Roseimicrobium gellanilyticum: one gene and its partners. The protein of the gene in region 1 binds, or shares a complex with, the protein of each later gene. Links are inferred from orthologs where the notes say so. Each region holds a gene or a part of one and is shown in the gene's direction. Other genes may lie near its edges.

Region 1 (5,819 bases):
GTCTTGCCCTTCGCGGTCAATGCCCAAATTCCGCGAATAGAATTTTCCAAGAAGCCAAGCTGCTTCAGGTAAGTCCAAGACCACGCGAGCTCATAGTCGAGATGGGTGCGATTGTAGGTCGCGGAGCGTGTCTTGTGTTTCTGCTCCACTATTTCATCGGGGAGCTTCAGTAAGGCGATGACTTCTTGAACCAACTCCTCTTTTGAAGCTGAGCCGCCAAGCTTCTGCAGGGCTTCCAAGGAGGCCTGCATGAGAGTCTGACGGTGGGGAAATTCAGCCATGAGTTTGGCGAGGATGTTACAGAACAGAGCAGGTCACATTCAAAGCGCAAGGCGCAAGACTTCCCCCTCACTCCAACTCCAGCCCAAAGAACAACCGCAGCCACGGCTCCACGTCCTCGAACTCCACGGCTTTGCCGGTGGAGATGAGGAAGGACTTCATGTTCTCGGTGAATCCTTCGCCGGCGAAGACGACGATGCCGGGGATGGGCCAGGCGGCGATGTCTTGAATCACGGAGGGAATCTTCTCCTCGGCAGTGCCTTCCACGCCCTGGAACTTGCACTCGATGCCCAGGGTCTTGCGCGTGACGGGGTCGGTGAGGACGACATCGATGCGACGGCGGGCTCCCCAGATGCGGCGGGCGACGACCACCTGTTCGCGTGCCTGCAGGCCGAGCTTGGCGGCCAGTTCCATGCACAGCTTCACGAGCTGCGCTCCGTTGGCGACTGCCGTCTTACGCCCAGCCATGTTGATTCAATGAGGGATGATGTGGTGTGATGGAAGATGATGCCGACGATGCGGGTGTGGACAGCGCATGGCTCACGCGCTTCACCGCGAGCGTGGCGTGGTCGCGCTCCATCTCGGTGCCGACGAAGCGTCGTCCCGTGCGCAAGGCAGCGACTCCCGTGGTGCCGCTGCCCATGAAGGGGTCATAGACCAGCGCGCCTTCCTTGGTGGAGGAGAGGATGCAGCGTTCCACCAGGGTGAGCGGCTTCTGCGTGGGGTGCCTGCCGTGCTGCTTCTCGTCCTTGCCTGGCGCGGGGAAGCGCCACACGGACTTCATCTGCTTGCCGGTCACGGCCTTCATGGCGGCGTAGTTGAAGGTGTGCTTGCTCTTTGCGGACTTCGCGGCCCAGAGCACGGTTTCCGTGGCGTGGGTGAAGTAGCGGCAGGAGAGGTTCGGTGGGGGATTGGGCTTCTCCCAGGTGATGTCGTTGAGAATCTTGAACCCGAGCTGCTGCATCGCATAGCCCACGGAAAAGATGACGTGGTGCGTGCCGCTCACCCAGATGGTGCCGTCGGGCTTGAGCGCCTTCTGGCACCACTCCAGCCAGGCGAGGTTGAACTCATGGTTCAGCTCCGCGCCGCGGGACTTGTCCCAGTCGCCCTTGTCCACCTTCACCATGCGGCCGTTCTTGCAGGTCATGCCGCCGTTTGAGAGGAAGTAGGGCGGGTCGGCGAAGATAGTGTCAAACACGCCATTCGGATGCAGGTCCACCGCGGCCTCCATGAGCGCGAGGCAGTCGCCCTGGTAGAGCCACGCGCCGTGTTGCTTGTCCTCATGAATGAGCCGCGGCGCATCCGTGGGACCTACGCTGGCGACAATCGGCGCCTGTTTCACCAGCCACTCCGGCCGCAGCACCGGGTCCGCAGTGTCGGACTTCGGTTTTTTGCTGGGAGCATTTCGGCGGGACGACATTCCCTGTTCAATCGAATACGCGGGGGGCGAGTCAAGCACGATTCGAGAGTTCACGCGGAAGATACGTGTAACTTTGAGCGGCAGGCGGGTGGTGCGGAGAGGATTAGCCGCAAAAAGACGCAAAAGGCTCAAAAGGGTGGGCGGAAGGGAGTGGCGGGTGAAGGAGACGCTTCGGGTTAACCGCAAAGGGGCAGAGGGGCAAAGGACGCAGAGGGGGGGAGGGTTTTGGGTCCGCGGTGCGCGGCACGGGGTGGGGTAGTTGCGTTTCGAAGCAGAGGAGGCAGAGACGCGCAGGTGGAGCGTTCGCTCTGACTGAATGAGGTAGCCGCAAAAAGACGCAAAAGGCTCAAAAGAGTGGGGGATGGCCGGAGAAGGCCCGCAAGCATCCCTCCGCGCCCTCTGCCTCCTCCGCATCGAGGGGCACCATTCTTGAGGCACATTCACCACTCATGATCCCATCCCCATAATCCTCTGCGTCCTTTGCCTCTCTGCCCCTTTGCGGTTAACCAGAAATGACCCAGCCACAGTGCTTCCACCCAGCGACCTCATCCCTTTTGAGACTTTTGCGTCTTTTTGCGGCGAACCCGCAGTCATGGCCCTGACCCAGACGGCTGAAGCCGTCGCTACTTTTGGGCTGCGCCCGTCCACTCCCCGATCGCGCTTGTGAAATTTTTCACAAATTGATCTTGCCGCACGCCCTGCCGCGGGCACTTTCCCTTTCAGCCCCTCCCTTCCGCCTCCCTCATGGCTACCACCGTCCGCGAACTTGAAGCTCCCGATGCCGCCGCGAAATCCGCGCTGCACGAAGAGGCGGTGTCAGACATGATTGGTGAGAAGCTGGTGCTGAACATGGGCCCCTCTCACCCGGCCACCCACGGCGTGCTCCGCCTGGTGCTGGAACTCGACGGTGAAATCATCACCAAGGCAGACCCGGATGTCGGCTACCTGCACCGTGGGGATGAGAAAATCGCCGAGAACATGCATTACAACCAGTTCGTGCCCTACACGGACCGGTTGGACTACTTGGCCCCCCTCGCCAACAACGTGGCCTACGCCATGACCGTGGAAAAGCTCATGGGCTGGGAACTCCCCGCCCGTGGCAAGGCCATCCGCGTCATCTGCTGCGAAATGGCCCGCATCTCCTCCCACCTGCTCGGTGTGGGGGTGTTTGCCATGGACGTGGGCGCCATGTCCGCGTTCCTGTACACCTTCACGGAGCGCGAGAAGCTCTACAATCTCAGCGAGCAGCTCACCGGAGCCCGCTTCACCACCAGCTACACCCGTGTCGGCGGCCAGACCCGCGACATGAATGAGGCCTTCATCACCGGCCTGAAGAAGTTCCTGGGTGAGATCCTCCCCGTCATCGATGAGCTGGAAGCCCTGCTCTCGAAGAACAGCATTTTCCTCGGCCGTACCCAGGGCCTCGGCGTCATCACGAAGGAAGACGCCATCACTTGGGGCATCACTGGCCCGAATGCGCGTGGCAGCGGTGTCGACTTCGACATCCGCAAAGCCAATCCCTATCTCGACTACGACAAGTACGAGTTCGACATCCCCATCGGCACCACGGGGGACAGCTATGACCGCTACCTCGTCCGCATGGAAGAGATGCGCCAGAGCGTCCGCATCCTGAATCAGGTGCTCGCTGACCTCCCCGGTGGCGCCATCAACGTGGGCGACCCCAAGGGCATGCTTCCGAAGAAGGAAGGCGTGCTCATGAAGATGGAGGAGCTCATCCACCACTTCATCGTCGCCACCCAGGGCCTCGATGCTCCCGCCGGCGAAGTGTATTTCGGCGCGGAGAATCCCAAGGGCGAACTCGGTTTTTATCTTTGCAGCAAGGGCGGCGGCGTCCCCTACCGCCTGAAGATTCGCAGCCCCTCCTTCATCAACCTGAGCATCCTGCCCAAGCTCCTCCCCGGCCACATGCTGAGCGACGTCCCTGCCATCCTTGGCAGCTTCGACTTCGTGATGGGCGAGTGCGACCGGTAGAATCTTTCTTTTTCAGATATCCGACCATGGCACTGGCAGTCCCCGCAGAGCTCGAAGCGAAGATGGATGAGGTAATCACGCATTACCCCGTCTCGAAGCGCAGTGCCGTGCTGCCGCTCCTTCACCTCATCCAGCATCACTTCCGCTACATCAGCGAGGAGGCGGTCACGTGGGTCGCGGCGAAGCTGGAGCTGGAGCCCATCAAGGTGCTGGAAGTGGTCACCTTCTACCCCGGCTTCCGCCAGACCGCGCCCGGGAAGTTCCACATCCGCGTGTGCCGCACGCTCTCCTGCGCCATGGCAGGCAGCTATGAATTGATGGACTCCCTGTGCAAGGTGACAAATATTGACCGCTCCCACACGGACCACCATCACCCCATCGCGGTGAGCCCGGACGGGAAGTACAGCATCGAGTTCGCCGAGTGCCTTGCGAGTTGTGGGTTCGGTCCGGTCTGCATGGTGGAGGATGACTTCCACGAAGCCATCCAGCCGGACAAGGCGGAAGACCTGCTGAAGAAGTACCAGTAAGGGGAAAAGCGGGCCGTCACCTCGGTCCGCCCTTTATCTCTGGCGAAAAACTCCTTGTCAGCGCCCTTGGGTGACGGCACGTTGCGGTTTCTGCTATTGCGCAGGATTTTGCTCATTGACTGCATGTCTTCCCCGTTCCGTCCTACCTTTCTCTCGTCCGAACTTTCATCGCCCGCCGGAGCTGGCTTTGGTCCCACCCAAGCCACCAGGCAGCCGAACAGGCCCGGTGGCGGACGTGGTCGTGGGGGTGGCGGCGGTCGCGGTCGCGGTCGTGGTGGCCCCATGGGTGGCGGCCGGTTTGGCCGGCCCGGACCTGAGGAGCCCACGAATCCTGAAGATGCCGTGGAAGTGGAAGGCACCGTGGCCGCTGTGCTCGCGGGCACCATGTTCCGCGTGAAGCTGCGCAATGGCCACATGGTCCTGGCCCACATTTCCGGAAAGATGCGCAAGCGGTTCATCCGTCTCGTGATCGGCGACGAAGTGAAGCTCGAAATGTCGCCCTACGATCCGGACAAGGCGCGTATCGTTTACCGTCTGTGACCGCGGCAGGAGCCTGCTGCGGTTCATGACCGCAGGTCCGCCTCACTCTCGCCAAGAGCTCCGCGATGTCTGACTATCACCTCACCATCGCGGACAAGCAGACTGGCCCACACAGCCAGTTCTACATCATCCAGGGCATCCGGGAGGGGCGCCTCCGTGGCAGCGAACTCATCTGGCGTCTTGGCATGGAAGGCTGGCAGCCGCTCCGTGAGCTGGAGGACTTCTCCAGCTACTGGCCGCCTTCGCCGGAGATGCTGGCCAAGGCAGAGTCCGCGAAAGAACTGGCCCGCACCGCGCTGGACCAGCCCCAGCCGTGGCTGCGCTTCTGGGCACGCATGCTGGACATGGCGTGGTTTTTCTGCGCCGTCACCTTCTTGCTGGGCTTGATTCTGCCGGAGTCTGCCCGGCAGTGGCTTGGGCAGATCGAGCGTCCGCTCATCCCGCTGGAGCCTTTCTTTCTACTTTTCTATGTTCCAGTGGAGGCCTGGATGCTCTCCCGCTATGGCACCACGCCGGGACGCTCCCTCCTGCGCATCCAGGTGCGTACCCTTCCTGGCGGTTTTCCTTCGTATCGGCAGGCCCTCCACCGCAGCCTGCTGGTGTATGTGAAAGGTCTCGCTCTGGGGCTTCCCTTCATCACCATGCTGGTCATGCTCTGGTGGAAGTTTCGCATCATGGAGTCGCGCGTCGCTCCCTGGGATGAATCGTCAGAGACCCGCGTGGAGCATGGCGAGCCGGAACCCTGGCGCTACGTCCTGCTCACCGGCATCGTCCTCGGCGTCGCCATGACCCTCGGCCTCCTGCTGGTGCAAAAGTGGCCCGAGCTTGAGGCAGCGAGGCGCAACTACTTGTCCAGGTGAGCGGCCTGTGCTTCATGAGGTGAAAGCAACCTCATGGCCGGCAGCATCGTCTACTTTGACCTCGAAACCCAGCGCACCGCCAACGACGTCGGCGGCTGGTCCAACAAGCACCAGATGGGCATGTCCATCGGCGTGACCTACAACGCCGGGCAGGGCGTGTACAACATCTACAGCGAGCAGATGGTGAACCAGCTCATCGCC
Region 2 (5,496 bases), on another replicon or contig:
CGGCCTTCACGGTCCTGCTGGGTGAACTGCGCAAGACACTCCTGTGCAAGGACTGGCAGCCGGACGACGCGCTGCTCACGGAGGCGGTCCGAGGCGGACGCAAGGAGATGATCGATGCCATGCTCGCAAGCTGGCTCGATCCCGCCCGCCTGGAAGGCCGGCGCGATGCCGGTGACGCGGAGATGGCGGAGTGGGTCATGCGGCGGGCCACCGAGACGCGGCGGCAACGGGCCGATCAGGACGAACTCGTTGCGGCCGCAGGCAAGGGTGATGTGGCGACCATCCGGCGGCTGCTCGATGCCGGTGTGAACGTGAACTGCGTGGCCACGAGCCGGCACACGCCACTGACCCAAGCTGCGGTCAAGAGCCAGATCGAAGCGGTGCGGCTGCTGCTTGATCGTGGGGCTGCCGTGGATCAGCCGAAGCATCCCGGCTGGGACTACACACCGCTCTGCCTCACCAAGTCCGTAGCCATCGCAGAACTGCTGAAGGCGCGCGGGGCGAACGTGCATGCCAGGCTCTTCGGGCGCAATGTGAGCATTCTCACCTATATCGCCCGCTACGGTGGGGCGGACATGGTCGAGTGGATGCTGAAGCAAGGGCTCGATCCGAAGATGAGCGGCGACAACAAACGGAACCTCCTCTTTGACGCGGGAGGCGCGCGCACGGTCGAACTGCTGCTCGCCGCCGGCGTGGATCCCAACTGTGTGGACGAGTTTGGCCAGACACCGCTCTTTGACGCGGGAGACGCGCGCACGGTCGAACTGCTGCTCGCCGCCGGCGTGGATCCCAACCATGTGGACACGTTTGGCCGGACACCCCTCTCTGGCGCGCGGAACGCGGAGATCGCCCGCAAGCTGATCGCTGCAGGCGCGAAGGTGGAGGGTGGCGACGCTCTCTTCAGCGACATGGTCTACGGGAATGCTTCCGCTGGTGCGATGGAGGCGGTGATCGAGGCGCGCGGCAAGATGGATCCCGCCGCGGCCCAGAGAGCCCTGGTCGCAGCGGCACACAGAGATCAGGCCGAGGTGGCGGAAGTGTTGCTGAAGCATGGCGCGAAGGCGAATGAGAAAGGGCAATGGGGCCCGTCGGCCGACTTCCAGATACTGCCGCTGGAGGAGTGTGCGATCTTCGGCTCTCTCAAAACGGCGAAGATCCTGCTCAAGCACGGGGCTGACCCCAACGCAGGCGAGAGGCCGGGCGGTCTGCTCCAGATCGCCATCATGAACCGTCACGCAGACGTGGCGAAGATTCTGCGGGAGGCAGGCGCGAAGGGCGTCTCCGACCTCGCGTTCCACCTCGCGATGAAAGACGGTGCGAAGGTGCGGGAGCTTTTGCAGGCAGCGCCCTCCTTTGCCGAGAAGCCGGAGTTCTGGAAGGCCGCGTTGCCGTCAGCGGCCCGCCTGGGTGAGCTGGATGCCGTACGCGTGGCGCTCAGGAAAGGCGTGCCGCTCGCGCCGAGCCCCGAGGAGAATGCCTTCGATGCGGCCGCCTCCGAGGGGCACCACGAGGCGCTCGCCGAACTCCTCGCTCATCGTGGCAAACGGGATGACATAAGCGACCTGAAGCAACCGCTGTGGAATGCGGTGTGGAATTCGCATCCCTACGACAACCAGCGACCCGCGCCGGACTTCGAGAAATGCGTGAAGCTGTTGCTGGAGGCAGGAGCATTCGCCGCCTCGGACAATCCGCCAGGACCACCGCAGCTGGTTTTAGTGACCACCGCCGTCTTCACGCGGAATCCGGGCGGCAACGCGAACGTCATCGAGATGCTCGTGGCTGCAGGCGCCGATCCGAATCCCCCTGCGGGCGGAGGCAACCTCAGTGACCTGATGCAGGACGCCTGCACGCAGCGAGGATGCTCCACCCCCTTTGAACGGACGATCGCTGCGGTGGAGAAGGCGGCGAAGGTGGTAATCAAGCGGTGATCCCTTCAGGTCAGACCGATTGAGAGGGGCGGCCGAAAGGTGCTGAAGGTGCAGGGGTGGCGTGGAACAACGTACGGGCTCGGGGTCAGACCTGACGGTTTTTAAGAAGGCCTGTGACTCGCATGACCCCAAAACAAGATCAATCCGCTGCGCATGCCGCGAGGTAACCTGGCTTCATTTGCGACAAAGTCCGCTCTGCTCGGAGCGCCCCCCGCTGAAATCCCTACGGTCAGGGTTTCTTCGGCCCTGCCGCCAACCCTGGCACCACGGTCTTCTCAATCCAATCCTTCACCAGCACCTTCTCGGAGTCCGGGAAGGCGTGGCCCACGCCATCCATTTCGTGGTCAGTGACCTGCAAGCGAGCGTCCTTCACGGTCTTGCAGACATAGCTGGCCATGTAGTTTTTGCCGCCTTTGTTGGCGAGGTCGTTGCCCCAGGCGAGGTAGGCGAATTTGTCGCGGAGCTTTTTCTTCGCATCGACCTTGTTGCCGCCGCCTTCGATGATGATGAAGGCATTAAAGAGATCGATAAAATAGCCCTCACCGCGCGAAATGTTGGTGCCGATAGTGTGGGCTCCGTTGCTGAACCCCGCCACGAGGCGGATTTTTGGGTCGAGGTTGGGCAGCAGCTTCACCAGATCGGCGAGCATGGCCTTGTGATAGTCGATGATGACATCGAAGTCCTTGGGGTTGTCGAGGGCATCGGCGGGTGTCGGGGCCGTGGAAGGGTAGGGGAGGGCGGCGATGGCGTAGTGCCCCTTGTCCACGAGCGAGAATCCGCCGTTGGGGGTGTTGCCGCCCTTGCCGCCTGCAATCCACACCAGCAGTGGCACCGGCTTCGTGGGGTCGTAGTCCTCGGGAATGCGTACGTTGCAGGTGGCGGTGTTGCCGTTGTGGTCCTTTGGCAGGCTGGGGAACTCAAGGGCGACCACGGCCCCGGGCTTCACGCGGGGGTCGGCAGGACCCGAGGGTGCGGCTGCGGGCGTGGCTGGAGCGCCGGGTTTCGCGGGAGTTCTGGGCGTGAGCGATGCGGTCGCGGGAGTCTGCCAGGTCTTGATGTATTCTTGGTCCTCCGGAGAGAAGGCGGTGGCGGGCACGGTGAACTGCTGGCCATCCGCACGCTTGATGCGCACTTGGTCGCCCTGTTTCGCCACGATTTCCGCCTCCATGGTGCGGCCATTCTTGTCGGTGAAGGTCCGTGCGCCAGCCACGGCGGTCAGGGTGAGGGAAATAGCTGCCCAGCAAACCAGAGTTTTCTTCATGGGTTTGCGTTTTATCGAAAAGTTCGGTGGTCGGCAAGAGAAACTCTGTTCAGAATTGCAGCCCTTGGGAGGGTGGTCTGAGCGCGGGGACGGGCAAGCGGAAATCCGGCTTGTGAAATTTTTCACAAATTCAATTTGCCGCCCCGCCCCGCCTCCGGTAGTGAGATCGGTCTCTACGTCCCGCGGGTTCGCGGTTGGCTCATGGGTAGCTTTCTAGACAGCATCAATCTCGCCTATCTCATCGCTTCGGCGGTGAAGATCGTGTTCTTCAGCTTCCTGGTCATTTTGCCCATGGTGGCCTACTCGGTGTATGCCGAGCGCCGCGTGAGTGCCATCATCCAGGATCGCGTCGGCCCGAACCGCACTGGCATTCCGCTCACCCTTTTCGGAGGGAAGAAAGATATCCCCCTGGCTGGTCTCATTCAGCCCCTGGCAGACGGCCTCAAGTTCCTGTTGAAGGAGGACTTCACGCCCTCCCATGTGAAGAAATTCTACTACTGGCTGGCTCCCACGCTGGTCATGGTGCCGGCCTTGCTCACGGCGGTGGTCATTCCCTTCGGAAGCGAGCTGGATCTGAGCTGGCTCACGAAGTTCGGCGTGGAAGGTGCTTGGGTGCATCAGCCGGTGGCGCTGGTCATTGCGGACCTCAACATCGGACCGCTCTTCACCTTCGCCATCGCCTCGCTCGGCGTGTACGGCATCGTGCTGGCGGGCTGGTCGTCGAACTCAAAGTACCCCTTCCTCGGCGGTGTGCGCAGCTCCTCCCAGATGATTTCCTACGAAATCGCCTTGGGCCTCTCCATCGTCCCGGTGCTGATGATTCTTGGTGATCTGAACCTCTCCGAAATCGCCCGCTATCAGGACAAGAACGGCTGGCTGCTCCTGCCTTTCTGGGGTGAAGGTCTCAGCTTCGGCCGCTTCGTCCTGCTCATTCCGATCGCCATTTCCTTCGTCATCTTCGTGATTTCGATGTTTGCCGAGACGAACCGTGCGCCCTTCGACCTTCCCGAGTGCGAAACGGAACTCGTGGCCGGGTACCACACCGAGTACAGCTCGATGAAGTTCGCCCTGTTCTTCATGGGAGAGTACGCCGCGATGATCATCGGTTCCGGTCTGGCGGTCACCCTCTTCCTCGGCGGCTGGAGCATCCCCTTTGGTGGACTGATTGAGCAGTGGACCGGCATTCAGCTCACCTACCATGAGGGTGCGACTCCCTGGTGGCTGGGTCTGCTGCACATCGGCAGCTTCCTCATCAAGGTGGTGGGCTTCATCATCTTCTTCATCTGGGTGCGGTGGACACTGCCGCGCTTCCGCTATGACCAGCTCATGAAGCTGGGCTGGCTGGTATTCTTTGAACTCGCACTGGCGAATGTGTTCCTGACCGCCGTGCTCATGCTGTGGTTCCGCATCTGATCGACCCGCGATTATGGCCACGATTGTCTGTAAACGTCCCAAACTGAAATGGCATGAGCGCTGGTTTATCTCCACGTTCCTGAAGGGCCTGCGCATCACCCTCGGCCACGCCATTGCCATCGTGCGTGGTCGCAAGAAGGTGACCATGCAGTATCCCGAGGAGAAGTGGGATGCGAACCTGCCCGATCACTACCGTGGTGCGCCCACCCTGGTGACGGACGAGCACGGCCGCGAGCGCTGCGTGAGCTGCCAGCTCTGCGAATTCATCTGCCCGCCCCGCGCCATCACCATCACGCCTGAGGAAATCCCCAGCGAAGACAAGTGGGCCAAGGTGGAGAAGCGCCCCCAGGAGTTCAAGATCGACATGATCCGCTGCATCTACTGCGGCATGTGCGAGGAGGTCTGCCCTGAGCAGGCCATCTTCCTTCGCAAGGACTACGCCATCACCGGCCTGAGCCGTGCAGAGATGGTGCACGACAAGAAGAAGCTTTATGAGATTGGCGGCGTGCGTGAGGGCCTGGTGAACAAGTGGAACGATCTGAAGTAAGCCGTCATGCCGTCCTTCTTGTTTTATTTCTTTGCTGCGATGACGCTGGTCTTCGGCCTGATGGTCGTGGTGCTGCGCAATCCGGTGGCCAGCGCGCTCTCCCTGGTGATGAGCTTCGTGGGTCTGGCTGCGCTCTTCGTGAGTCTGGACGCCTACTTCATCGGCATCATCCAGATCCTTGTGTACGCCGGCGCGGTGATGGTGCTGTTCCTTTTCATCATCATGCTTCTGGATATCAAGGCAGAGGCGCTGAAGAAGGTGAATGCACTCCCGGTGGTGGGCGGCGCACTGCTTGCCATCATTTTCGTGGCCCAGCTTGGGAGCATCCTGGCGAATTTCGACAAGGG
Region 3 (5,636 bases), on another replicon or contig:
TTCACGAAGTGCCAGACCGGTGAGAAGCAAAAGCCCACAGCCGATAAACCACCAGAACACGTCTCTTCCAGGAGCGATCGTGACCACCTGGCTAAAAAAGATATCCCATCACGCCGCACGAAAAAGCAAAACTGGCGACAGCACGAATCAGGCTGGAGATGGAGGTGCTTGTATTCATGGGTTCACCAGTGACTTGCCTCTAGCATGCTCAAAGCTGCGCCCATAAGGCAAGCGCATTGTGCCTCACATCCCTCGTAACGCATCGCGAATCAGTTTATCCACCGTCATCTTGTCCGCTTCCGCGCCGGCCTTCTTCATCAGATCCTGCACTGTCTTCTGCGCTTCAGTTTGTTTGAAGCCCAACGTAATGAGCGCCAGTACAGCGTCGGTCTGTACCGCCTGCGTGGGATCGGGCGCGAGGCTGGCGGTGGAGGACTGCGCGGCCTGCCAGGTGCTCACGATGCCGACCTTGTCTTTGAGCTCGAGCACGATGCGCTCCGCAGTCTTCTTCCCTACGCCGTTGATCTTCGAAAGAGCAGCGATGTCGTTGCGAATCACATTGTCCTTGAAGTTCGAGACCGGCATGCCGCTCAGCACGGCCAGGGCCATTTTCGGCCCGATACCGCTCACGCGATCGATGAGGAGCTTGAAGAGATCGCGTTCTTCACTCGTAGCGAAGCCGTACAGGGTGTGATCATGTTCGGTGACGTGGTAGTGCGTGAGGAGCTTCACCTCCCCTGTCGCTCCCGCCAGCTTGTCATAGGTGGTGAGCGGGATGAAGCAGCGGTAGCCGACGCCGTTGCATTCGATGACGAGCTGGTTAGGCAGCGCTTCGACGAGCTGGCCGCGCAGATGGGAAATCATACGATGAGTCAAGCGGTCAACCGCACGCAGTCAAGAGAACGGCATGCAGAACCAACCGCAAGGGACGAGGTTTTGGGGTTGAAGTAGGGCAGGGGTGACCCAAGGTACGCGGGTATGAAGAGAGCCCTCGTTTGGATGGTCCTGAGTTGCAGCAGTGTGCTGTCCCTCGGCGCGGCAGAGCCTGCCAAGGCGAAGCCGTCATCATCCAAAAAGGCAACACCCGCCAAGACGCCAGCAAAGTCGGTTGAGAAACCGAGGACGCCGGAAAAGGAGGCTGCTGCAGCCCCTGCTCCGGTCACCCCTGTCGCATCCTCGGCGGCCTCTGCCACGAAGGCCGTCCCGGTGACCCCGGAGCGCAAGCTCGAGCCATTCCTCCTGCTACCCATGCCGAAGCTGGTCGGTACCTCTAATGCGAAGGCCGTGGGTGGATCCGTCACGACCGTGTTTTGCCCAGCCCGTGAGATAGCGGCATCCCCTTATATCCAAGTGTATACCGATGATGAATTCGCCAAATTAGGCATCAGTGCGGACGCCTTTGAGAAGAAGGCGCGCCAAGCTGCGGAACGGCTGCTCACCGTCTATCGCCCTGAGCTGATTAAAGACGAGGAAGGAAAGGTCCGATATGGCGTCTATCGCGGGGAGAAAGAAATCTTCGCCTGCCTCATGATGGCGCCATCTTTGGGCAAAGTCTTTGAGAATGTCTTTGGAAAAGAAGTCATTGTGGCAATGCCTGACCGCAATGCGTTGTATGTTTTCCCACCGAATCCTTCTGTGGTGGATGATTTTGCCGGGGATCTTGAGGTCCGTTATGAGTCCGCCTTGAATGCGGCCTCGGATGAGGTCTTCATTATCAAGGCCGAAAGCGGTGAAATCAGCGCACTGGGCAGCTTTTCCAGCCGTTAGGAGGGCAGAAAGCTCAGTACGGCATCTAAGCCCGGATCTTTCGAAAAGCCCTCAAACCGGGCCAAAATGGGCCATTTTGGCCGGTTTTTGGGCTCCGGAAGCAACATTCATTCGCCAATTGTTATGCGCCGTGCTATACTAGCCGTCTATGGCTACCGTAAGAAAAACACGTTTTTCGCGTCGGGTTCCTGACCATGTGACAGATGAGTTGGTGAATGTTCTGTCGGATGGCAAGGTGTATGAGTTCAACGTTCTGTTTGGACTGGTTTATGACAACCTGAAGCTGAAGAACGCGGTGAGCGGAGGAGAAGAGATGCTGCGTCTCCGTTCCTATGAGAAGCTCCAGAATCTGGTCAGCCGTGGTCTTGTGGAAAAGAAGCTGAAGAGCTATCGCGGTTTGAAGGGGATCGAGCAGGCGTCCAGCGTGCACACCCTCGCCCGCGCGGAAGCGGCCGCCGCCGCCGCCGCCGCTGCCCGCTAGATTTCCCGACTCGACCGTATCACTCATCCTCAACCTTTTAACCAAGCCGCCCTGGCCAATTGCAGGGCGGCTTTTTTGTAGCCTGGTCCCTGCTTCTTGACGCCGCCGGACTCCCGTCTAGTATCCCCCGACCCATGTTGGAGAATTATCTGCCCGTCCTTATGCAGGTGGCCATCGCCGCCGGCTTTGCTGGAGCCACGCTTCTTGTCAGTGTCCTGGCAGGGAAGGCTGCCCGCCGCAACAAGATGAAGGACTCCGCCTATGAATGCGGCATGCTCCCCCTTGGTGAAGCTCAGCCCCGCTTCAGCGTGAAGTTCTACATTGTGGCGATGCTTTTCGTGCTCTTCGATATTGAGGTCGTCTTCCTTTATCCTTGGGCGATTATTTACAAGGACTACATCGTGGCTCATGGCGCCTCCATTTTCTGGTGGGCGTTGTCGTTCGTGACCATCCTGCTGGTGGCCTTTGGCTACGCCTGGAAGAAAAAGGCACTCGATTGGAGCTCCTAGTGCGACTCTGGAATAGGGAATTATGGTCTGCCAGGTCTCGCTCTTTACTCTGAAGCCCGATGTCACGCCGGAGCGGCTTGAGGAGATGATGTGGACCACGCGCACCACCCTGTTGCGCATCCGTGAAATTCTTCATCTCAATGTGGGCAAGCGCATCCGTGAGAGCGACCCCTGGCATTGGTTCGTGAGCGTGGAAGTGGAGAGCCTGGATAAGCTCGCCATCGCGCAGGATGATCCCCACTACTTCAAATACGTGCGCGAGGTGATTGAATCCAGCGTGGATCAAAGCCAGATCCTCACCTTCGAGATGGAGCCACGCAAGGACGTGAAGTACTCCTGAGCAGGCAGCGGCACGCGGGGCCGCAGGTCGTTCCATACAGGCTATCTTCTGAGGGCTGCATAACGGCATGCGAGGCAATCCATTTATTTTGCGTCCGCGTGGAATCGTCTAGGCTTGACCTTCCTGCACACCTCTGGGCAAAATATTGGTGTCAAAATTACCAACACCACTGCCATGAAGACCTGCCTGATGATCGCGATTGCAGTCCTGGGTACTGCACTGATTTCCGTCCCGGCTCGCGCTGCGGATGATACCTATGTCCTCTTTGAAGAGGGGAAGGCTGCATTCCAAGCAGGCCAGTTTGAGATTGCCCGTGAGAAGCTGAGCAAGGTCGCCGAGCGCAACCCCAATCACGTGCCCACGAACGCGATGCTCGCACAGATCAAGCAGAAGATTGGTGTGGATAACACGAAGCTGCGCAGCACCTACGCCACAGTGATTATCGAGAAGATCGACTTCGCCGATGTATCGCTCGAGGAAGCGGTGGAAGCGCTTCGTCTTCTCGCCAAGAAGGCTTCCGGAGACAAGGTGGTGCCGAATATCATCATCAAGTCCCCTGAAATTGCCCAGAAAACGGTGTCGCTGAACCTGAGCAAGGTCCCCCTCACGGAAGTGCTGAACTACCTTGCCGAAGTGACGGGCGCCCGCATTACCTATGACACTTCTGCGGTGCTCTTCAGCAATCGCGCAGGCTGAGTTTCAGAACCAGCCGTTTTCATCCAGTGTGTGGCGGGTTCCCTTGGGAGCCCGCCATTTTCTTTTGGCAGCAAGAAGCCAGGTCCCGGCAGGAAGCAGTTGAGAAGCCCCTGCAAGTGGGGAGAAGTGCAAGACGCTCGCACCATGGATGCCTCAACCTCGAGTCCCCCGGAATCGCCGCCTCCTATTGCGCTGGTCACAGGTGGCGAGGGGGACCTCGGAAAGGCAATCACCACAGCGCTGCGGTCCCACCCCTATGCCGTGCACGCTCCTGGCCGCAGGGAACTGGATGTCTCTGACCGCGTGTCGATCACAAAATGGTTTGATGGACAGCCATCGGTTGATCTGGTGGTACACTGCGCTGGCGTGCTTCGCGATCGGCGACTTCCCAACATGGAGGAGGAGGACTTCGACACGGTGCTTGATGTGAATCTCAAGGGCGCCTTTCAAGTCTCCCAAGCTGCGTTGAAAACCATGGCCCGCAAACGCTGCGGCCACATCATCTTTATTGGTTCCAATTCCGCGAGATGGGGGAATGCGGGACAGGCAAACTACGCCGCGGCAAAGGCAGGCATCATTGGGCTCACGCACTCGCTGGCGAAGGAGTACGGCGGGCGGAATATTCGCGTGAATTGCATTCTCCCCGGCCTGCTCGAGACGAAGATGACGGCGCATCTGTCGGAGGAGATCAAGCAGAACGTCCGCGATGCGCATTCCCTGCGCCGCTTCAACACGTGCGAAGCGGTCGCGCGGTTTGTGGCATTCCTCGATCGGGATCTGCCACACACGTCAGGTCAGGTGTTCCAGCTCGACAGCCGGGTGAACCGGTGGACGTGAGAAGTGGTCCGCCCACTCCGTGTGCGGGTTCGCGTTGCTCCACCTTTGGGTCGCCGACGCCAGTTCACGTCACCAACCCTGTTCACATCATGACCGCGTACGGAGTATGCGGACCACCCATCAAGCAATGAACTTGATCTGTCCCGGTACCGAACCGCGGGCCATGGCGGCGTGCTGCTCGTCGGTGCAGGAGGAATTGATGGGAGCGTCCGGAGCCGTATCGCTGGATACCAGGAGGTTGTTTTCGACCATCCACTTTTCCACTTCTTCACCGCTGATGTCCGCGAGCATGGTGCCATTGACTTCCACGCAGGGGCTCAGGGGCTGGCCGCTCTTCTGTTCCATTTCCCAGCGGAAGGCAGGATTCTTGATGATGTCCTTCTCCTCCCATTCCAGTCCGTACTTGCGGAAGATGGCGCGGACGCCTTCACTCCATCCACAGTAGGTCTTCAGGTAGGCGGTGATTTTGGGCTGGCTCATGGTGGGATAGAAGGGGTGGAGGATTCGAAGGGAAGTTCTGGCAAAAGGTAGGGTCCAGGGCTGAAAATGCAAGCCGACAGGAGCCACATGGCCGTATCGGCACGGCTGCGGTTACTGGGATTCGTCCGCCAGATTCCCCTGGATGACGATATCTGCGGCGGCACCCTCATTCTTGATGCTGCCCAGATGATTTCCGCGAACGGTGTTGTCTTTCACGGTGCCGGAAACGCCCTCCCCGGCGTAGATGCCAGTCTGGCCATTGGTGCTGACTTCATTCTGCTCGACCTTGGGTTTGAAGCCCGAGCCGAAGATCAGAATGCCGTTTCCTCCGTTCCCTTTGACCTTGTTGCCGATAATGGTGATGGCCTCGCCGGAAGCGCCTGAGGCCAAAATGCCGTCCATCTTGGATCCCTGCACAGTATTGTTAAGAAGTTCGGTGCCCGCGCCTGGAGCCTGAACCTGAATGCCAGCCTGCTGGCTCTCCGTGATGATGCACTCCTGCACCTTGGCTTTCGCCCCCCCATCC
Region 4 (5,613 bases), on another replicon or contig:
TGATCTGGGGACCGCCTGGCATTGGAAAGTCCAGCATCGTCGCACAGACCGCTCAGGCAAACGGCATGGAATTCATTGACCTGCGTCTCTCGCAACTCGCCCCCACGGATCTCCGCGGGCTGCCCGTGGCAGAGAAAGGGATCTCCAAATGGTTTCCCCCCGAGTTCCTCCCGCGCAAGGGCAGGGGAGTACTGATGCTTGATGAGCTCAATCTCGCTCCGCCGGCGATGCAGGGCATGGCGCAGCAACTGGTGCTGGATCGTCGTGTGGGCTCCTACGAAGTGCCGGAAGGCTGGTTCATCTGGGCCGCGGGCAATCGCAAGGAGGATCGCGCCGCCGTTTTTGACATGCCTGCGCCCCTGGCAAACCGTTTCCTGCATCTCGAAGTGGAGGCTTGTTGGGAAAGCTTCAAGACGCATGCGCTCTCGGCCGGCGTGCATGAGCAGATCCTCGCGTTTCTTGCCTTCCGTCCAGAGCTTTTGCACCGGCTGGATTCGCAGCGTCCTGCGTGGCCTTCTCCGCGTTCGTGGGTCATGGCGAGCAAGCTCCACACGGCGGGGCTCGAAATCGCTCCGGTAGTGGGTCCGGCTGCGGCAGATGAATTCCGATCCTACCTGGAGCTGTATCATGAATTGCCGAATCTGGAGCCCATCCTCCAGGGTGTGGATGAGGCCAGGGTGATTGCCTTCCCGAAGGAACCCTCCGCAAGATACGCGGTGACCATTGGCCTCACCCTGCGTGCGGCGGATCCGGAGCGCGGCTATCGCGGCTTCAAATGGCTCGCGGAAAAGGCGCCCGCGGAGTGGCTGCAGCTCTACGTGGTGGATCTCTTCAAGCAGATGCGTGCGCTGGGGCATCTCGGGGCCTTTGCGCGTCTCGTGGCGCAAGATGCGCAACTGCGTAGCTATCTGCACGGCTATCAGCAGCTCATGGCTGCCTAGTGAGCATGACGGCGCTCCACAGCATCGAAGGCGGCCTGGACGCGCAGCAGTGTCTCAGCGCTTCCCTCCTTCGCTTGCGCGCAAGGCAGCCCTTCTTCGCGGCGCTCGCGCTCTTTGCGAAGTATGAGGTGACCCCGGATGTGCCGACCGCCGCCACCGACGGCGAGGCCATCTTCATCAATCCCATCTTTTGGAATGCGCTCGCTCCTGAGCAGCAGGACGGTCTGCTCCTGCATGAGGTGCTTCATGCCGCGCTCGGCCACTGCACGCGCCGCGGCGGGCGTGACATTGGCCTCTGGAATACGGCCGCGGACATCGTGGTGAATGGCATGATCCTCGCCGAGTCGGACCTCGCACTGCCAGCCGGTGGCATGCGAGATGACAAGCTCGCGCACTTCAGCACGGAAGAAGTATACGAAATCCTCAAGCGAGAGCGCCCGGACATGCCTGCGCCAGAAATGGCGGACCTCCTGGCATCGGAGGATGGCGAGACCCATACCGCAGGCTCCGAAGCCCAGGCTGCTGCCCTCCAGCGTCATTGGGTAGATGCCATGCAGAAGGCGCGCACCATCATGCGCAGCATGGGGCAGGAGGCGCCACCCATGTCCATGCGCCGGGAAATGGAATGTCTGGAGCCCGGTCATATCGACTGGCGTTCGTGGCTCTGGCGTTATCTCGTGCACACACCCACCGATTTCTCGGGGTATGATCGGCGCTTTGTCGGACGCGGCATGTACCTGGAGGCACTCGAAGGCGAGAGCGTGCGCGTACACGTATGCCTGGACACCAGCGGCTCTGTCACGGACGCGCAGATGAGCGTGTTCCTCGGCGAAGTGCAGGGCATTCTCTCCGCCTATCCGCATCTGGTCTGCGACCTTTACTACGCGGACTCCGCCCTGAATGGCCCCCACCACTTGGACGCCTTTGAACCCCCACCGAGTGCTCTTGGCGGTGGCGGCACGAATTTCCGCCCCTTCTTTGAGCACGTGGAGCGTGCGCAGGAATATGGCGAGACCGCCCTCGCGATTTACCTCACGGACGGCTACGGCCACTTCCCCGAGTGGCAGCCCCGCATCCCGGTGCTGTGGGTGGTGACAGCGGGTGGACTGGACCTGAAACGGTTTCCCTTTGGGGAGCGGATTCGGCTTACGGGTTGAAGGACGTTTCGACGTTAGGCAGGTGGCGGTTCAAGCAGAGCGACTGAGGCCGCGAAGTGTACCTCCATTTCGCCCCCGTGGGTTACATCCGCGGGCAGTTCGGCTTGTGACTCCGTAACGAGCCGAAACACTTGCACCTTAAGGACATCGCCCACGCGCGGATGACACTCGGGAGGTATCGGCTTGGTACGTGACAGTTCCACGCAATGCATGAATCCCGTCTGGCCTTCAAAAGTCCCCCAGTAAGCGTATCCGCCATCCCGGATGACGGTGAAGGGGATAATGTCGCCAACTGCTACACTCACGTTGCCAGATAACAGTGTGTTCAATTGCAAGACAAGCGTCGAGGACCAGCCTTTTCTCAGCTTGTGAAATATTTCACAAAGCGGTTGCCCCCGGCCGGGCAGGGACTACCATGATCTTCAAGGAGCCGCCATGTCTGCACCCGAGCCCATCGTCACCCCTTTTGCCTACGATTCCAAAATCGAGAGCAATGTCGTCATCACCAAGCTGGATGCGGCGATCAACTGGATGCGCAAGAATTCCCTCTGGCCGATGCCGATGGGTCTTGCCTGCTGCGCCATCGAGCTCATGGCCACGGCCAGCTCCCGCTATGACATCTCCCGCTTCGGTGCGGAAGTCTTCCGTTTTTCCCCTCGCCAGGCTGACGTGATGGTCGTGGCCGGCACGGTTACCTACAAGATGGCCCTCGCCGTGAAGCGCATCTGGGACCAGATGCCGGAGCCGAAATGGTGCATCGCCATGGGCGCCTGCGCCAGCAGCGGCGGGATGTACCGCAGCTACGCGGTGCTGCAAGGCATCGATCGCCTCATCCCGGTGGACGTCTACATTTCCGGATGCCCTCCCCGTCCTGAAGCGCTTCTGGAAGGTTTCTTCCGTCTGCAGAAGAAGATCGAAGCTGAGTCTTCCCTGCTCGACCAGAAGAAGGAACTCGTGGAGGAACTGAGCTAAGCCGCCGCTGTAGCAGCACGTCACGTCATCCATGAACGCCGCGCAAATCGTCAAGGCCCTCACCGAGAAGTTCGGACCTGCCATCACCGGCACCACGGAGTTCCGTGGCGAGCACAATGTCAGCGTGACCTTGGAGTCCCTGAAGCCCCTGCTACGCTACTGCCGCGATGAACTGGGTTTCGACTACCTCGTGGACATTTCCAGCGTGGACCATTACGAGACCGAGCCGCGGTTTGAGATGGTGTATGAGCTTTACGGGATGACGCATCACGAGCATCTGCGCGTGAAAGCCATGCTCCCCGAAGACCAGAATGTTCCAACGGTGACGGACATCTGGCTCACGGCCAACTGGCATGAGCGCGAGGCCTATGACATGATGGGCATCAAGTTCGACGACCATCCCGATCTCCGCCGCATCCTCATGTGGGAGGGCTATCCCTTCTTCCCCCTGCGCAAGGAGTTTCCCCTGGCTGGAAAGCCCAGCGACATGCCGGAAATCGCCTTCACCGGGATCGCTCCGCTGGAGGGTGGTCCCTTCGTCACGTGCCCCACGGACGCAGACACCATCGATCGCGAGCCCCGTGCGAAGAGCTTTGATTCATAGCCGGGGCAAATACGCGGCATTGGAAAAAAATACTGGTGTGGCGTTTAGTTTGCGCTGAGTCTGGGATTGTGAAGCACCGCTTCTCCCCAGAGCTGGAGTACAAGCTGGAAAAGTCCGGCTGGTATGCTGGTCGCGAGACGGATGCGGAGCTCAAACTGCTCCATTTTCCCATGCACAAGGCCGGGGAACGATTCCTGACGGAGTTTGGTGGGCTGACGATTGGCTCGCAGCTCTTCTGCAACGCGTACTACGTGAATGCGCACTATGAGCACCATGAGCGTCTGGCGGTGCTCTCAGGCCTGCCCAATCTCCTTCCGGTGGCAGCGACCTGGTATTGGGGTGAGGGCTCGCTCTGGCTGGATGCGACAGGCCGCGCCTATCTGACAGACGACTATGAACTGGCCTTCGTGGGCAAAACCGTGGAAGAGGCTTTGGAGCTGCTCATCCTGGGAAAGGAGATCCCGGCACACTACAGGCGCTGGGATCTGCCACCTCGCGAAATGTAGCCAGCGGATGCAGCAAAACTCCGGACGATCGAAGCGTCCGGGATTGAAAAATTTGCCATCAAAGCAATTCGCAGTGGCGCAGCATGGAAACTGCTGCATTCAGCTAGATGTATTACACCGTATTAATTGCTATCATTTGCAACTTTTTGGCAGCAGCCGCCTGCCGGGCCGGAGATCCCGCCTATGACTACGTGGCGGGCTGGCTGAAACCACCGGCAGGACTCGAGCACATGGGAAACTCCCACGGTGAGATTGCGGTGGATTCCAAGGGGCTGATCTACGTCAGTGTGGACGGTGATGGAAATCCCGCGGGCAAGCCGGGCATCCAGGTGTATCGCCCAGATGGCAGCTACTCCCACAATGTACCGAATCTGCCAAAGACCTTGCATGGGTTTGTGATTCGTCACGACGTCATCTACGGAGCGGTGCTTGGAGAGCAGAAGGTCATCAAGGCCACATTGGATGGCCAGATCCTGATGGAGATTCCCGCAAGCGCCTTTCCGGAAGAGAAGCGCGGCCCTAAAGGTTTGAAGCTCACCTCTGTGGATGTGGCTCCCAACGGCGACATCTATGCCGTGGACGGCTACGGCCTTGATTGGATCTTCGTCTTCGACGCCACAGGCAAGTTCAAGAAGGTCTTCGGTGGTCGGGTGGCCCCTTACAACTTGAGCAACTGCCACAAGATCTTCATCGATCCGCGTTACGAGCAGCCCCGCATCCTGTGCTGTGATCGCGTGAACCTGCGCCTGCTGCATCTCAGCCTGGAGGGTGATGTCATTGGCGAGCTCGCCACCGGCCTGCGCCGTCCATCCTCGGCGTCGTTCCATGGCGAGTATGTGTGCATCGCGGAGATCGCCGGGCGCGTCAGCGTGCTCGACAAACAGGGACGAACGGTCATCACGCTAGGCACCAATGAGACCTCAGGAGAAATCAACACCAACAAGGTGGAGCCAGCCCAGTGGCATGAGGGCGTCGTGACCTCGCCGCATGGCATCACTTTTGATGCGGCAGGAAACATCCTGGTCACAGAGTGGAATAAGAACGGTCGCGTGCTGCGGTGGAATCGGAAGCAGTGAAACGCGCTGTTTGGTGGAGCATCGTCATGGTCGCCATCTTGCTGCAGCCCGCAGCTTTGATGGCCCATGACACGGACCTCGTATACGCCCGCATTGAGAGAAAAGCCCCGGGCGGCAAGGTAACGCTGCAGGCCACCGTCGAGTGCCGCAGCAATCCTCTTGTGCCCGATCAGGAAACGGCGCGGGAGGCGTTGGCCACGATGTTCGACCTTCAAAAGGTTCCCGATGCCCAGGAACAGCCCGCCAGTCGCGGCGTGGTAGGCAGGCCATTGGGCGAGCCTGATTGGTCCGTGCAAAAGGAGTGGACGGATGCCACCGTTCCCGTTCCCGTGCAGTCTCCGGCAGACGGGGGCGAAG
Region 5 (2,952 bases), on another replicon or contig:
TCGCTTCGGCGGTGAAGATCGTGTTCTTCAGCTTCCTGGTCATTTTGCCCATGGTGGCCTACTCGGTGTATGCCGAGCGCCGCGTGAGTGCCATCATCCAGGATCGCGTCGGCCCGAACCGCACTGGCATTCCGCTCACCCTTTTCGGAGGGAAGAAAGATATCCCCCTGGCTGGTCTCATTCAGCCCCTGGCAGACGGCCTCAAGTTCCTGTTGAAGGAGGACTTCACGCCCTCCCATGTGAAGAAATTCTACTACTGGCTGGCTCCCACGCTGGTCATGGTGCCGGCCTTGCTCACGGCGGTGGTCATTCCCTTCGGAAGCGAGCTGGATCTGAGCTGGCTCACGAAGTTCGGCGTGGAAGGTGCTTGGGTGCATCAGCCGGTGGCGCTGGTCATTGCGGACCTCAACATCGGACCGCTCTTCACCTTCGCCATCGCCTCGCTCGGCGTGTACGGCATCGTGCTGGCGGGCTGGTCGTCGAACTCAAAGTACCCCTTCCTCGGCGGTGTGCGCAGCTCCTCCCAGATGATTTCCTACGAAATCGCCTTGGGCCTCTCCATCGTCCCGGTGCTGATGATTCTTGGTGATCTGAACCTCTCCGAAATCGCCCGCTATCAGGACAAGAACGGCTGGCTGCTCCTGCCTTTCTGGGGTGAAGGTCTCAGCTTCGGCCGCTTCGTCCTGCTCATTCCGATCGCCATTTCCTTCGTCATCTTCGTGATTTCGATGTTTGCCGAGACGAACCGTGCGCCCTTCGACCTTCCCGAGTGCGAAACGGAACTCGTGGCCGGGTACCACACCGAGTACAGCTCGATGAAGTTCGCCCTGTTCTTCATGGGAGAGTACGCCGCGATGATCATCGGTTCCGGTCTGGCGGTCACCCTCTTCCTCGGCGGCTGGAGCATCCCCTTTGGTGGACTGATTGAGCAGTGGACCGGCATTCAGCTCACCTACCATGAGGGTGCGACTCCCTGGTGGCTGGGTCTGCTGCACATCGGCAGCTTCCTCATCAAGGTGGTGGGCTTCATCATCTTCTTCATCTGGGTGCGGTGGACACTGCCGCGCTTCCGCTATGACCAGCTCATGAAGCTGGGCTGGCTGGTATTCTTTGAACTCGCACTGGCGAATGTGTTCCTGACCGCCGTGCTCATGCTGTGGTTCCGCATCTGATCGACCCGCGATTATGGCCACGATTGTCTGTAAACGTCCCAAACTGAAATGGCATGAGCGCTGGTTTATCTCCACGTTCCTGAAGGGCCTGCGCATCACCCTCGGCCACGCCATTGCCATCGTGCGTGGTCGCAAGAAGGTGACCATGCAGTATCCCGAGGAGAAGTGGGATGCGAACCTGCCCGATCACTACCGTGGTGCGCCCACCCTGGTGACGGACGAGCACGGCCGCGAGCGCTGCGTGAGCTGCCAGCTCTGCGAATTCATCTGCCCGCCCCGCGCCATCACCATCACGCCTGAGGAAATCCCCAGCGAAGACAAGTGGGCCAAGGTGGAGAAGCGCCCCCAGGAGTTCAAGATCGACATGATCCGCTGCATCTACTGCGGCATGTGCGAGGAGGTCTGCCCTGAGCAGGCCATCTTCCTTCGCAAGGACTACGCCATCACCGGCCTGAGCCGTGCAGAGATGGTGCACGACAAGAAGAAGCTTTATGAGATTGGCGGCGTGCGTGAGGGCCTGGTGAACAAGTGGAACGATCTGAAGTAAGCCGTCATGCCGTCCTTCTTGTTTTATTTCTTTGCTGCGATGACGCTGGTCTTCGGCCTGATGGTCGTGGTGCTGCGCAATCCGGTGGCCAGCGCGCTCTCCCTGGTGATGAGCTTCGTGGGTCTGGCTGCGCTCTTCGTGAGTCTGGACGCCTACTTCATCGGCATCATCCAGATCCTTGTGTACGCCGGCGCGGTGATGGTGCTGTTCCTTTTCATCATCATGCTTCTGGATATCAAGGCAGAGGCGCTGAAGAAGGTGAATGCACTCCCGGTGGTGGGCGGCGCACTGCTTGCCATCATTTTCGTGGCCCAGCTTGGGAGCATCCTGGCGAATTTCGACAAGGGTAAGACGAAACTGTCCGATGTGCCGGTGCAGTTTGAGCGCGCCACGGCGGCGCAGAAGCTGCCAGGCATCAAGAAGGATCTCGAGCGTGAGTCCCTCCCTGACGCCAAGCTGGTGGGCCAGGCCCTCTTCCAGCGTTACCCCTTTCAGATTCAGCTCGTGGGTGTGCTCCTTCTGGTCGGCACCGTGGGCGTGGTCATCCTCAGCAAGCGTGAAGTGAATTAGTCCCAGTCCTGCGATGGTTACCCTCAGTCATTACCTCATGGTCAGCGGCCTGCTCTTTGCGATCGGGCTGGTGGGCGTGGTCGTGCGGCGGAACATCCTCACCATCTACATGTGCCTGGAGATGATGTTGAGCGCCGCGAATCTCACGCTGGTGGCCTTTTCCCGTTTCCGTCTCGTGGAGGGACTTCCCGATTACAATGCCCAGGCGCTGGTGTTCTTCACCATCACCGTGGCTGCCGCCGAGGTGGCCGTGGGTCTCGCCATCATTGTGGCGCTCTTCCGCGCGAAGCAGAGCGTCGATGTGGGCGCCGTGGAGAAGATGAAGGGCTGACAACTCCGACGATCTGATGAATTTCTCTCCCGAAACCCTTACAGGCATGGTGCTGCTGCTGCCGCTGGCATCAGCGGTGGTCATCACCCTGTTGCACGGGGTGCTGAAGAATACCGCTCACCTCATCTCCACGGGCGTGGCTGTCATCATGTTCCTGTGCGCGCTCGTCTTTCTCGGCGCGAAGGATCAGGATCGCCTCCTGATGTACCCCTTCCTGCAGGTGGGTGATTTCAAGGCGAACATCAGTTTCATCGTCGACCAGCAGAGCAAGGGCATGCTCTTCATCGTGACCTTCATTGGCATGCTGGTGCACATCTATTCCACTAGCTACA

The links.
Region 2: the proteins of nuoD (region 1) and DES53_RS29820 are in contact, whole or in part, in a cryo-EM structure (PDB 6ZJN), measured with the Thermus thermophilus proteins. The link is inferred for Roseimicrobium gellanilyticum from one-to-one orthologs. Residues at the interface, in WP_223903221.1 of Thermus thermophilus: Pro35, Ser36, Asp139, Gly141, Ala142; in WP_096411122.1 of Thermus thermophilus: Ala224, Glu225, Gln226, Glu227, Ala295, Trp297, Phe298, Arg299.
Region 3: the proteins of nuoD (region 1) and DES53_RS18385 are in contact, whole or in part, in a cryo-EM structure (PDB 6ZJN), measured with the Thermus thermophilus proteins. The link is inferred for Roseimicrobium gellanilyticum from one-to-one orthologs. Residues at the interface, in WP_223903221.1 of Thermus thermophilus: Met26, Thr27, Asn29, Gly31, Pro32, His34; in WP_096411116.1 of Thermus thermophilus: Glu45, Ser46, Asn48, Pro50, Ala51, Gly52, Glu53.
Region 4: the proteins of nuoD (region 1) and nuoB are in contact, whole or in part, in a cryo-EM structure (PDB 6KHJ), measured with the Thermosynechococcus vestitus proteins. The link is inferred for Roseimicrobium gellanilyticum from one-to-one orthologs. Residues at the interface, in WP_011057128.1 of Thermosynechococcus vestitus: Pro17, His18, His19, Pro20, Ser21, Met22, Val25, Arg27, Met29, Thr31, Ile38, Asp39, Cys40, Glu41, Pro42, Val43, Ile44, Gly45, Tyr46, Leu47, His48, Arg49, Gly50, Met51, Lys53, Ile54, Asn57, Arg58, Pro65, Tyr66; in WP_011056552.1 of Thermosynechococcus vestitus: Leu46, Met47, Tyr48, Thr50, Ala51, Cys52, Phe54, Ile55, Glu56, Ala58, Ala59, Ile61, Gly62, Ser63, Arg64, Phe65, Asn76, Pro78, Thr89, Thr91, Lys93, Met94, Ala97, Leu101, Met123, Phe124, Ser126, Asp127, Ser128, Tyr129.
Region 5: the proteins of nuoD (region 1) and DES53_RS29815 are in contact, whole or in part, in a crystal structure (PDB 4HEA), measured with the Thermus thermophilus proteins. The link is inferred for Roseimicrobium gellanilyticum from one-to-one orthologs. Residues at the interface, in WP_223903221.1 of Thermus thermophilus: His72, Arg73, Leu76, Gln77, Thr80, Tyr81, Arg84, Thr144, Tyr148, Arg151, Asp158, Glu161, Trp162, Val163, Thr164, Gly165, Gln166, Asn171, Arg174, Lys179, Glu180, Asp181, Leu182, Pro183, Glu184, Glu185, Arg200, Glu203, Leu207, Glu210; in WP_096411123.1 of Thermus thermophilus: Thr2, Ala5, Leu6, Ser9, Ile12, Thr13, Tyr16, Leu33, Lys34, Pro35, Arg36, Phe37, His38, Leu58, Ala61, Ala62, Cys63, Pro64, Tyr66, Ile99, Phe100, Cys101, Gly102, Leu103, Glu105, Glu106, Ala107, Cys108, Pro109, Gly111.

The regions. Positions count from the first base shown.
Region 1 is NZ_QNRR01000011.1:109,527-115,345, reverse strand. The notes cover bases 1,647-4,567. They hold nuoD (NADH dehydrogenase (quinone) subunit D), read left to right. Parts: upstream 1,647-2,443; coding sequence 2,444-3,691; downstream 3,692-4,567. Other genes in these bases: infA (translation initiation factor IF-1), read left to right, coding at 4,342-4,567; DES53_RS24790 (NADH-quinone oxidoreductase subunit NuoE family protein), read left to right, coding at 3,718-4,218; DES53_RS24800 (DNA-methyltransferase), read right to left, coding at 1,647-1,699. Also shown: DES53_RS24810 (restriction endonuclease), read right to left, coding at 1-281; DES53_RS24805 (PD-(D/E)XK nuclease superfamily protein), read right to left, coding at 349-747; more of DES53_RS24800, read right to left, coding at 734-1,646; more of infA, read left to right, coding at 4,568-4,758; DES53_RS24780 (RDD family protein), read left to right, coding at 4,824-5,618; DES53_RS24775 (ribonuclease H-like domain-containing protein), read left to right, coding at 5,652-5,819.
Region 2 is NZ_QNRR01000017.1:117,713-123,208, reverse strand. Bases 2,500-5,496 are described here. They hold DES53_RS29820 (complex I subunit 1/NuoH family protein), read left to right. Parts: upstream 2,500-3,390; coding sequence 3,391-4,602; downstream 4,603-5,496. Other genes in these bases: DES53_RS29810 (NADH-quinone oxidoreductase subunit J family protein), read left to right, coding at 5,156-5,496; DES53_RS29815 (NuoI/complex I 23 kDa subunit family protein), read left to right, coding at 4,616-5,149; DES53_RS29825 (SHD1 domain-containing protein), read right to left, coding at 2,500-3,189. Also shown: DES53_RS29830 (ankyrin repeat domain-containing protein), read left to right, coding at 1-1,928; more of DES53_RS29825, read right to left, coding at 2,158-2,499. UniProt on the Escherichia coli protein: NDH-1 shuttles electrons from NADH, via FMN and iron-sulfur (Fe-S) centers, to quinones in the respiratory chain. The immediate electron acceptor for the enzyme in this species is believed to be ubiquinone.
Region 3 is NZ_QNRR01000006.1:384,277-389,912, reverse strand. The notes cover bases 1,332-4,069. They hold DES53_RS18385 (NADH-quinone oxidoreductase subunit A), read left to right. Parts: upstream 1,332-2,382; coding sequence 2,383-2,757; downstream 2,758-4,069. Other genes in these bases: DES53_RS18370 (SDR family oxidoreductase), read left to right, coding at 3,938-4,069; DES53_RS18375 (tetratricopeptide repeat protein), read left to right, coding at 3,272-3,793; DES53_RS18380 (Dabb family protein), read left to right, coding at 2,780-3,097; DES53_RS18390 (hypothetical protein), read left to right, coding at 1,979-2,248; DES53_RS18395 (hypothetical protein), read left to right, coding at 1,332-1,767. Also shown: DES53_RS18405 (hypothetical protein), read right to left, coding at 1-60; Holliday junction branch migration protein RuvA, read right to left, coding at 244-864; more of DES53_RS18395, read left to right, coding at 1,249-1,331; more of DES53_RS18370, read left to right, coding at 4,070-4,630; DES53_RS18365 (glutaredoxin family protein), read right to left, coding at 4,751-5,110; DES53_RS18360 (protein kinase domain-containing protein), read right to left, coding at 5,222-5,636. UniProt on the Escherichia coli protein: NDH-1 shuttles electrons from NADH, via FMN and iron-sulfur (Fe-S) centers, to quinones in the respiratory chain. The immediate electron acceptor for the enzyme in this species is believed to be ubiquinone.
Region 4 is NZ_QNRR01000003.1:485,902-491,514, reverse strand. Bases 1,587-4,301 are described here. They hold nuoB (NADH-quinone oxidoreductase subunit NuoB), read left to right. Parts: upstream 1,587-2,533; coding sequence 2,534-3,070; downstream 3,071-4,301. Other genes in these bases: DES53_RS11930 (SUKH-3 domain-containing protein), read left to right, coding at 3,743-4,180; DES53_RS11935 (NADH-quinone oxidoreductase subunit C), read left to right, coding at 3,102-3,674; DES53_RS11950 (vWA domain-containing protein), read left to right, coding at 1,587-2,098. In the rest of the region: DES53_RS11955 (ATP-binding protein), read left to right, coding at 1-941; more of DES53_RS11950, read left to right, coding at 947-1,586; DES53_RS11925 (NHL repeat-containing protein), read left to right, coding at 4,327-5,256; DES53_RS11920 (hypothetical protein), read left to right, coding at 5,253-5,613. UniProt on the Escherichia coli protein: NDH-1 shuttles electrons from NADH, via FMN and iron-sulfur (Fe-S) centers, to quinones in the respiratory chain. The immediate electron acceptor for the enzyme in this species is ubiquinone.
Region 5 is NZ_QNRR01000017.1:116,827-119,778, reverse strand. It holds DES53_RS29815 (NuoI/complex I 23 kDa subunit family protein), read left to right. Parts: upstream 1-1,185; coding sequence 1,186-1,719; downstream 1,720-2,952. Other genes in the region: nuoL (NADH-quinone oxidoreductase subunit L), read left to right, coding at 2,637-2,952; nuoK (NADH-quinone oxidoreductase subunit NuoK), read left to right, coding at 2,303-2,620; DES53_RS29810 (NADH-quinone oxidoreductase subunit J family protein), read left to right, coding at 1,726-2,289; DES53_RS29820 (complex I subunit 1/NuoH family protein), read left to right, coding at 1-1,172. UniProt on the Escherichia coli protein: NDH-1 shuttles electrons from NADH, via FMN and iron-sulfur (Fe-S) centers, to quinones in the respiratory chain. The immediate electron acceptor for the enzyme in this species is believed to be ubiquinone.